3 regions of the Streptomyces sp. NPDC020996 genome follow, and region 1 is predicted to be linked to each of the others. Evidence: riboswitches for the same ligand, from Rfam matches in the RefSeq annotation. Region 1 holds a riboswitch; each other region holds the start of a gene.
The links. Region 1 has a riboswitch for thiamine pyrophosphate ahead of thiO (glycine oxidase ThiO). Riboswitches for the same ligand answer to the same signal wherever they lie in the genome.
Positions count from the first base shown of each region.

Region 1 (3,269 bases):
CTCCAGCTTCCGGGCGAGGACCGGGTCGTCGTTGGTGTACGGCAGCACGGTGAACCCGTCGTCGACCAGCGTCTCGGCCGCCTCCAGCAGCTCGATCGGGTCGGGCAGCAGGGTGCGCTCGTCGGCGATGACCTCCAGCTTGACCAGGCCGGTGCCGAGCGCCTCGCGCGCGAGGCGGGCGGTGAGGACGGCCTCCCGGGCGGTGAAGCAGCCCGCCGTGTTCGGCAGCACCCGGATGCCCAGCCGGGTGAGCACGGACAGCACCGAGCCGTGCACCGAGGGGTCCACGCGCCGCATGGCGACCGTCGTCAGCTCCGTGCCGGACGCCACCAGGGCGCTCTCCAGCACCTCCAGGCTGGGGGCGCCGCCGGTGCCCATGATCAGGCGGGACGTGAAGGACGTGCCGCCGAGGACGAAGGGGTCGTCGGCCATGGGTCAGCCTCCTTGGACGGCGGTGAGGACCTCGACGCGGTCCCCCTCGGCGAGGGGGGTCGAGGGCCACTGCGCGCGCGGGACGACGGTTTCGTTGAGGGCGGCGGCCACCCCGGAGGACGCCGGGGTGAGCGCCCTGACCACGGTGTCGAGAGCGGTTCCGGGAGCGATCTCGCGGGGCTCGCCGTTGACGGAGATGTTCATGCCGGCTGCTCCGTGCGGGCGAACCGCCGCGGGGTGAAGGGGCGTGCCTCCTCGGGGAGTTCGCCGGTGGTCAGGACGTGCGCCATGGCGTCGCCGGTGACCGGTGCGAGCAGCACGCCGTTGCGGTGGTGCCCGGTGGCCAGCAGCAGCCCGGGCAGCCCGCTCGGGCCGAGCAGCGGCGCGTTGTCGGGGGAGCCGGGGCGCAGCCCGGCCCGGGTCTCGGTCAGCGGCAGCTCGGTGATGCCGGGGACCAGCTCGTGGGCGTCGCGCAGCAGCTCGTACACCCCGCCCGCGGTGACCGTGGTGTCCCAGCCCAGTTCCTCGCTGGTCGCGCCGACCACCAGCTCGCCGTTCTCGCGCGGCACCAGGTAGACGTGGCTGCCGCGCACCATGGCCCGGACGGTACGGCTGAGGAAGGGCGCGTACCGCTGCGGCACGCTCAGCCGCAGCACCTGCCCCTTGACCGGCCGCACCGGCGGCAGCACGTCGTCCGGGACGCCCGCGAGCCGTCCGCTGAGGCTGCCGGCGGCCAGCACCACCCGGTCCGCGGCCAGCGCGGTGCCGTCCGCCGCGGTGACGCCGACGGCCCGGTCCCCGGCGCGGTCGAGCCGTTCGGCCCACACCCGGTGGAAGACCACGCCGGCCAGCTCGCAGGCGGCCACCAGCGCGCGGGTCAGCCGCCGCGGGTCGATCTGGTGGTCGCCGTCGACCCGGAGGCCGCCGCGCACGCCCGGCGCGAGCATCGGCTCCAGACGCCGGCACTCGCGCCCCGACAGCCATTCCGACCCCAGGCCGGACTGCTGCTGCAGGGCGTGCAGTTCGCGCAGGTGGGCGCGGTCGTCGGCGTCCAGCGCGACGGCGAGCGTGCCGCACCGGCGGTAGCCGAGGTCGTGGCCCGTGAGGTCGGCGAGCTCGGCCGCGAAGTCCGGGTAGCGGCGGGCCGAGGCGAGGTTGAGGCCGAGCAGGGTCTGCTCGCCGTGGTGCAGTTCGGTGACCGCGGCCAGCATGCCGGCCGCCACCTGGGCGGCCCCGCCGCCCGGTTCCGGGTCCACCACGGCGGTGGCGAAGCCGCGCTGCGCGGCGCGCCAGGCCGTGACCAGGCCGATGATCCCGCCCCCGACGACGAGGACGTCTGACGTACGTGACGGCATGGGCGTCCAGCCCCTCCCTTCGCCGGCATGACCCGGATCAGGTTCGTACGGTCGGAGGCCGCCAGCCTCCCTCTCAGCCCGGTGCGTCCGGGCTCCCGCGAGTGCTTGTACGGTGGCCACCCTAGCCCGCGCCCCGTCGCCGTCGTAAGGGAGCCTTCCCCATGCCGCGCTCGCTGGACGGCCTCGTCCTCGCCCCGGTCGCCGACCAGGCCCCCGGCCAGGTGGGCACCCGGACCCGCTTCACCTACCACGAGGCCGACGGCGCGATCTGGGCCGAGTACGCGGGCGGCGACGTCGTACGCGGCCGTCTGGTGGGTACCCGGGAAGGTGACCGGCTCGACTTCCGCTACGTGCAGCTGAGGAACGACGGCACGACGTCCTCCGGGCACTGCGTGTCGACGGTCGTGGAGCTGCCGGACGGCCGGGTGCGCCTGGAGGAGACGTGGGAGTGGGAGTCCCGGCCGGGCGGCGGCACCAGTGTTGTGGAGCAGGTCACTGACGGGATCCGCGACTGACGTGACGTCAGGTGTCTATGGTGATCAGGTGAGCGAGCAGACGCAGGAACGGCAGACGCCCCCGCAGCGGCGAGTCGTCGTGGCCGGTGCGGGCATGGCCGGTGTGCAGACCGCGGTCGCCCTACGCGAGCAGGGCTTCGCCGGGCCGGTGACCCTCATCGGCGCCGAGCCCCACCAGCCTTACGACCGGCCGCCGTTGTCCAAGGCAGTCCTGCTCGGCAAGGCCGAGGGGTCCGCCTTCGACGTCGACTTCGAGGCGCTCGGGATCGAACTGCGGCTCGGGCGCGAGGTGCTGGGCGTCCGGGTCGGCGACCACGAACTGGACACTGCCGAGGGGCCGGTGCCGTACGACGTGCTGGTCCTCGCGACCGGTGCCGAGCCGGTGCTGCTGCCGCAGGCCGAGGGCGTGCCCGGCGTCCATCTGCTGCGCACCCTGGACGACGCCGAGCGGCTGCGGCCGGTGCTCGCCCGGCAGCACGACGTGGTGGTCGTCGGCGCGGGCTGGATCGGCGCGGAGTTCGCCACGGCGGCGCGCGAGGCGGGCTGCGCGGTGACCGTCGTGGAGGCCGCCGACCGGCCGCTCGCGGGCGCGCTGCCCGCCGAGGTGGCCGCCCCGATGGCGTCCTGGTACGCCGACGCGGGCGCCGTGCTGCGCACCCACGCGCGCGTGGCGCGTGTCGAGCCGGGCGAGGTCGTCCTCGAGGACGGCACCCGGCTGCCCGCGGGCGCCGTCGTGGTCGGCATCGGCGCGCGCCCCGCCACCCGCTGGCTGGCCGGCTCCGGCATCGTGCTCGGCGCGCACGGCGAGGTCGTCGCCGACGACGGTCTGCGCACCTCGGCGCCGGACGTCTACGCGGTCGGCGACTGCGCTTCCTTCCCCTCCCGCAGGTACGGGGAGCGCCTGCTGGTGCACCACTGGGACAACGCCCTGCAGGGCCCGCGCACCGTGGCCGCGAACATCATCGGG
Region 1 covers NZ_JBFADM010000005.1:199,579-202,847, reverse strand. The annotation lists gene AB0G63_RS06160 (thiazole synthase) at 1-432, opposite strand, end outside; gene thiS (sulfur carrier protein ThiS) at 436-636, opposite strand; gene thiO (glycine oxidase ThiO) at 633-1,787, opposite strand; TPP riboswitch at 1,785-1,896, opposite strand; gene AB0G63_RS06145 (hypothetical protein) at 1,949-2,302, shown strand; gene AB0G63_RS06140 (FAD-dependent oxidoreductase) at 2,331-3,269, shown strand, end outside.

Region 2 (3,269 bases), on a different contig from region 1:
CGGGGCCCCCTCTCGGCCCGGGGCGCCCCGGGCCGCCCGCGGGGGGGTGGGGGCGCCCCGCCCTCCCACCGGCGCCCCCCACGACCACAACGACCACAACGACCGGTCACGCAGCGGTTGCGTGCGCCCGCGGGTCAGTCGGCGATCGGCAGGTACACCCGGTTCCCGTTCGCCGCGAACTCCTTCGACTTCTGCAGCATCCCCTCAGCGACCTCCTCGGGCGACGCCCCCTCGGCCACGTCACCGCCGAACCGCTCCGCGATGCTCTGGCTGATCTTCATCGAGCAGAACTTCGGCCCGCACATCGAGCAGAAGTGGGCGGTCTTGGCGGGCTCCGCAGGCAGGGTCTCGTCGTGGAACTCCCTTGCCGTGTCCGGATCGAGGGCGAGGTTGAACTGGTCCTCCCACCGGAACTCGAAGCGGGCGTCGGACAGCGCGTCGTCCCACTCCTGCGCACCCGGGTGCCCCTTGGCGAGGTCGGCCGCGTGGGCGGCGATCTTGTAGGTGATGACGCCCGTCTTGACGTCGTCACGGTTGGGCAGGCCCAGGTGTTCCTTGGGGGTGACGTAGCAGAGCATGGCCGTGCCCCACCAGGCGATCATCGCGGCGCCGATGCCGGAGGTGATGTGGTCGTAGGCCGGCGCGATGTCCGTGGTCAGCGGGCCGAGCGTGTAGAAGGGGGCTTCGTCGCAGATCTCCTGCTGGAGGTCGATGTTCTCCTTGATCTTGTGCATCGGGACGTGTCCCGGGCCCTCGATCATGGTCTGGACGTGGAAGCGCTTCGCGATCCGGTTGAGTTCCCCGAGCGTGCGCAACTCCGCGAACTGCGCCTCGTCGTTGGCGTCCGCGATCGAGCCCGGCCGGAGGCCGTCACCCAGCGAGTACGTGACGTCATAGGCGGCGAGGATCTCGCAGAGTTCCTCGAAGTTCTCGTACAGGAAGCTCTCCTTGTGGTGCGCGAGGCACCACGCGGCCATGATCGAGCCGCCGCGCGAGACGATGCCGGTCTTGCGGTTCGCCGTCAGCGGCACGTACGGCAGGCGCACACCCGCGTGGACCGTCATGTAGTCGACGCCCTGCTCGGCCTGCTCGATGACGGTGTCCTTGTAGATCTCCCAGGTCAGTTCCTCGGCCTTGCCGTCGACCTTCTCCAGGGCCTGGTACAGCGGCACCGTGCCGATGGGGACGGGGGAGTTGCGCAGCACCCACTCGCGGGTGGTGTGGATGTTGCGGCCGGTGGAGAGGTCCATGACCGTGTCGGCGCCCCAGCGGGTCGCCCAGGTCATCTTCTCGACCTCCTCCTCGATGGAGGAGGTGACCGCGGAATTGCCGATGTTGGCGTTGACCTTCACCAGGAACCGCTTGCCGATGATCATCGGCTCGATCTCCGGGTGGTTGACGTTCGCGGGCAGCACCGCGCGCCCCGCGGCGATCTCCTCACGGACCACCTCGGCGGAGACGTTCTCCCGGATCGCCACGTACTCCATCTCCGGCGTGATCTCGCCCCGGCGCGCGTACGCGAGCTGGGTGACCGCCTTGCCGTCCCGGCCGCGGCGCGGCTGGCGCGGCCGCCCCGGGAAGACGGCGTCGAGATTGCGCAGTCCGCCGCGCGGCGAGGTGTGCTTGATCCCGTCGTCCTCGGGGCGTACGGGGCGGCCCGTGTACTCCTCCGTGTCGCCACGGGCGACGATCCAGCTCTCCCGCAGCGGCGGCAGGCCCCTGCGGACGTCGGTGTCGACGAGCGGATCGGTGTACGGGCCCGATGTGTCGTACAGCGTGACCGACTGCCCGTTGGTGAGATGCACCTGACGGACCGGCACCCGCAGATCGGGGCGCGAGCCCTCGACGTACGCCTTGTGCCAGCCGATGGATGTCCCGGCCTCCCCGTCGATCTGGTCGGAGGCAGGCGTGCGTGCGTCCTTGCTGGTCATGAGACCTACTCCCTACGCCGGCATTACCCGGTAACAGGTTCGGCGGTCGACGCAGCGGTTTCCGTCGGTCGACGTTCCGTGTGCAACATCACTCGACTCCGGTGACGTTCCACGTGAAACATCGCTGGGACGGAGGTCAGCGCCCTCTCAGCCCGGTGCTCCGAGCTCCCGCGTGTACAAAAGGTGACTCCACGCTAGCGTCAACTCGGGCGCGGTGAACAGAGGCCTCCTGCCGTCCTTGCGATGATCGGGCGGTGACCACGACACCGCAGTACCCGTTTCCGCCCCCCGATCCGCCACCTGGTCCGCCACCCGGTCCGTCACCCGATCCGCCGCATCGACACGACGGCGGTCATGGCCGTGGAGACGGCCCCGATCAGGGCCACGGCCAAGATCACGGTCATGGGCATGGGCATGGGCATGGGCACGATCAGGGGCAGAGGCAGGGGCAGGGGTACGGCCACGGGTCAGGGGTCGGAGGCGGACACGGTCACTCGCACAGCCACGGCCCCGCCGCGCCCGTCTCCCGGCACCTGCGCAAGGTCATCACCGCGATCCTGATCCCCTTCGCCGCGGCCGTGCTGGTCGGGCTCGCGGTGCTGTGGCCCGGCGGCGCACCGTCGCACGAACGCACCGGCGTCGGCTTCGACCGGCAGACCCAGCAGGCGACGGTCGTCAAGCTGGTGAGCGTGAGCTGCAAGTCGGTGAACGCCTCGGGCAGCACGCCGACCGGCGACACGTCGACCGCCGAGGGCTCCTCGGCTCAGCAGCAGGCGAACGGCACCTGCCACAAGGCCACCATCCGCGTCGACACCGGCAAGGACACGGGCCGGACGTTCACCGAGATCGTGCAGCCTGACCAGTCGCGGCAACTGCAGCAGGGGCAGAAGGTCGTGGTCGCCTACGAGCCCTCGGCGCCCAGGGAACTGCAGTACGCGGTCACCGACGTCGACCGCGGGTTCCCCATGGCCCTGCTCGCCGGCGTCTTCGCGCTGGCCGTCGTGGTGGTGGGCCGGATGCGGGGCGTCATGGCGCTGATCGCGCTGGCCGTGAGCTTCCTGGTGCTGACCCTCTTCATCCTTCCGGCGATCCTGGAGGGCTCGAATCCGCTGGTCGTGGCGGTGGTCGGGTCCAGCGCCATCATGCTGATCGCCCTGTACATGTGCCACGGCCTGTCGGCCCGTACGTCCGTGGCGGTCCTGGGCACACTGCTCTCGCTGCTGCTGATCGGCGTCCTGGGTTCGGTGTTCATCGGGTGGGCCGCGCTCACCGGCAACACGGACGACAACACCGGTCTGATCCACGGCCTGTATCCGTCGATCGACATGAGCGGTCTGC
Region 2 covers NZ_JBFADM010000038.1:2-3,270, forward strand. The annotation lists gene thiC (phosphomethylpyrimidine synthase ThiC) at 135-1,931, opposite strand; TPP riboswitch at 1,924-2,113, opposite strand; gene AB0G63_RS24255 (YibE/F family protein) at 2,186-3,269, shown strand, end outside.
Region 2: linked by a shared signal. The riboswitch ahead of thiC (phosphomethylpyrimidine synthase ThiC) and the one ahead of thiO (glycine oxidase ThiO) in region 1 are both predicted to bind thiamine pyrophosphate.

Region 3 (3,269 bases), on a different contig from region 1:
GAGCCAAGAAGCCGCCGCGGCATCTTGCCGATCTCACGCCTGCCGAGCGCAAGGAGGCGGTGGCCGAGATCGGGGAGAAGCCGTTTCGCGCCAAGCAGCTCTCGCAGCACTACTTCGCGCGGTACGCGCACGATCCGGCCGAGTGGACCGACATCCCCGCGGGGTCGCGGGACAGGCTGCGGGAGGCGCTGCTTCCCGAGCTGATGACCGTGGTCCGGCATCTGTCGACCGACCAGGGCACCACCCGGAAGACGCTGTGGCGGCTGTTCGACGGCACGCTCGTGGAGTCGGTGCTGATGCGCTACCCGGACCGGGTGACCATGTGCATCAGCTCGCAGGCGGGGTGCGGGATGAACTGCCCGTTCTGCGCGACCGGGCAGGCGGGGCTGGACCGGAACCTGTCGACCGCCGAGATCGTGCACCAGATCGTCGACGGGATGCGGGCGCTCAGGGACGGGGAGGTCCCCGGCGGGCCGGCGCGGCTGTCCAACATCGTCTTCATGGGCATGGGCGAGCCCCTCGCCAACTACAAGCGGGTCGTCCAGGCGATCCGGGCGCTCACCGACCCCGCCCCGGACGGGCTAGGACTGTCGCAGCGCGGGATCACCGTCTCCACGGTCGGTCTGGTGCCCGCCATCCACCGGTTCGCCGACGAGGGCTTCAAGTGCCGCCTCGCGATCTCGCTGCACGCCCCCGACGACGAACTGCGCGACACCCTCGTCCCCGTCAACACGCGGTGGAAGGTGCGCGAGGTGCTCGACGCCGGGTTCGAGTACGCGGAGAAGTCGGGGCGCCGGCTGTCCATCGAGTACGCGCTGATCCGCGACATCAACGACCAGGCCTGGCGCGGCGACCGGCTCGGGCGGCTGCTCAAGGGCAGGCCGGTGCACGTCAACCTGATCCCGCTCAACCCGACGCCGGGCTCGAAGTGGACCGCCTCCCGGCCCGCGGACGAGAAGGCGTTCGTCGAGGCCATCGCGGCGCACGGGGTGCCGGTGACCATCCGGGACACCCGCGGGCAGGAGATCGACGGGGCGTGCGGTCAGCTGGCCGCCACCGAACGGTAGTCTGACCCCCGTAAGGACTCGTAAGAACATCTTCATATTCCGACAGGGGAGCGCCACAGCGCTGAGAGTGCGGCAACCGGGCCGCAGACCCTCTGAACCTCGCCCAGGTCATTCTGGGTAGGAAGTTCGGTCACCACTCAAGCTGTTGCGCCCTGCCCGGGCACCCCTCACGGGTCCCGGGCAGGGCCGCGTCTCTTCCTGGTCAACCCCAGGAGGAATCCAGTGCACCACAAGACCCTCGTGGCCGTCGCCGCCGGGCTCGGTCTCGTCGCGTTGTCGGCGTGCGGATCGTCCGGCGGCTCCGGCGCGACGGACTCCAGGACCGTCACCCTCGTCAGCCATGACTCGTGGGCCGTCTCCAAGAGCGTGCTCAAGGACTTCGAGAAGTCCTCCGGCTACAAGGTCAAGGTCCTCAAGGACGGCGACGCCGGCCAGGCCGTCAACAAGGCCATCCTGACCAAGGACAACCCGCAGGGCGACGTCTTCTTCGGCGTGGACAACACCCTGCTCTCCCGGGCCCTCGACAACGGGCTGTTCCAGCCGTACCGGGCCAAGGGCTCCGACCAGGTCCTGCCCGAGCACCGGGTCGACCAGGACAAGCACCGGGTCACGCCGGTCGACTACGGCGACATCTGCGTCAACTACGACAAGGCGTACTTCAGCAAGCACAAGCTGGCCCCGCCGGCGTCGTTCGGCGACCTGGTCAAGCCCGCGTACAAGAACCTCCTGGTCACCGAGAACGCCGCCACCTCCTCGCCCGGCCTCGGCTTCCTGCTCGGCACCGCCGCGAAGTACGGCGACGGGGGTACCTCCCGCTCGAGCGCAGCCGAGAGTGGGGGAGGCTGGCAGGGCTACTGGAAGAAGCTCAAGGCCAACGGCGTGAAGGTCGTCGACGGCTGGGAGCAGGCCTACAACGAGGAGTTCTCCGGTTCCGCCGGCGGCCGGAAGGCGGGCGGCGACCGTCCGCTCGTCGTGTCGTACGCCTCCTCGCCGCCCGCCGAGGTCGTCTTCGCCGACCCGAAGCCGACGACCGCGCCGACCGGGGTGTCGTACGGGACCTGCTTCCGGCAGACCGAGTACGCGGGGCTGCTGAGCAACGCGCGGAACGCCGCGGGCGGCAAGGCCCTCATCGACTTCCTGCTCACCGAGAAGTTCCAGCAGGACATGCCGCTGAACATGTTCGTCTACCCGGTGCGCGAGGGCGCGCAGGTGCCGCCGGAGTTCGCCGAGTACGGCAAGCCGGCCGCGGACCCGCAGACCCTGGCCCCCGGCAAGATCGCCGCCGACCGTGACCAGTGGGTCAAGTCGTGGACGTCGCTCGTACTGAAGTAGCGGTCCGCTCCGAGGCAGCGGTCCGCCGCACCCGTGCGGGGAACGCGGCGCGGCTCGCGCTGATGGCCGGGCCGGCCGCGTTCTTCGCGCTGTTCTTCGCCTACCCCGTCGCCGCGATCGTCGCCCGCGGGCTGAAGACGGACGGGGTGTGGCACCTCGGCCGGATCGCGGACGTGCTCGGGCAGGACGGCATCCGGCACGTGCTGTGGTTCACCACCTGGCAGGCGTGCGCCTCCACCGCGCTGACGCTGGCGGTCGCGCTCCCCGGCGCCTACGTCTTCGCCCGGCTCGACTTCCCCGGCAAGCAGGTGCTGCGGGCCGTGGTGACGGTGCCGTTCGTGCTGCCGACGGTCGTCGTCGGCACGGCGTTCCTCGCGCTCGTCGGACGCGGCGGACTGCTCGACGCTTGGTGGGGCGTGCGGCTGGACACCACCGTGTGGGCCATCCTGCTCGCGCACGTCTTCTTCAACTACGCGGTCGTCGTCCGCACGGTGGGCGGGCTGTGGGCCCAGCTCGACCCCCGGCAGGAGGAGGCGGCGCGGGTGCTCGGCGCCTCCCCGTTCGCGGCCTGGCGGCGGGTCACCCTGCCGGCGCTGGCGCCCGCGGTGGCCGCCGCCGCGCTGATGGTGTTCCTGTTCACCTTCACCTCCTTCGGCGTGGTGCAGATCCTGGGCGGCCCGGCCTTCTCCACCCTCGAAGTGGAGATCTACCGGCAGACGTCCGAGATCTTCGACCTGCCGACGGCCGCCGTCCTCACCATCGTCCAGTTCGCGACGGTGGGCGCGATCCTCGCCGTGCACGCCTGGACCGTACGGCGGCGGGAGACCGCGCTGCGGCTGGTGGACGCCGCCGTGACCGCGCGGCGGCCGC
Region 3 covers NZ_JBFADM010000017.1:111,643-114,911, forward strand. The annotation lists gene rlmN (23S rRNA (adenine(2503)-C(2))-methyltransferase RlmN) at 1-1,067, shown strand, start outside; TPP riboswitch at 1,102-1,209, shown strand; gene AB0G63_RS15275 (thiamine ABC transporter substrate-binding protein) at 1,290-2,399, shown strand; gene AB0G63_RS15280 (iron ABC transporter permease) at 2,462-3,269, shown strand, end outside.
Region 3: linked by a shared signal. The riboswitch ahead of AB0G63_RS15275 (thiamine ABC transporter substrate-binding protein) and the one ahead of thiO (glycine oxidase ThiO) in region 1 are both predicted to bind thiamine pyrophosphate.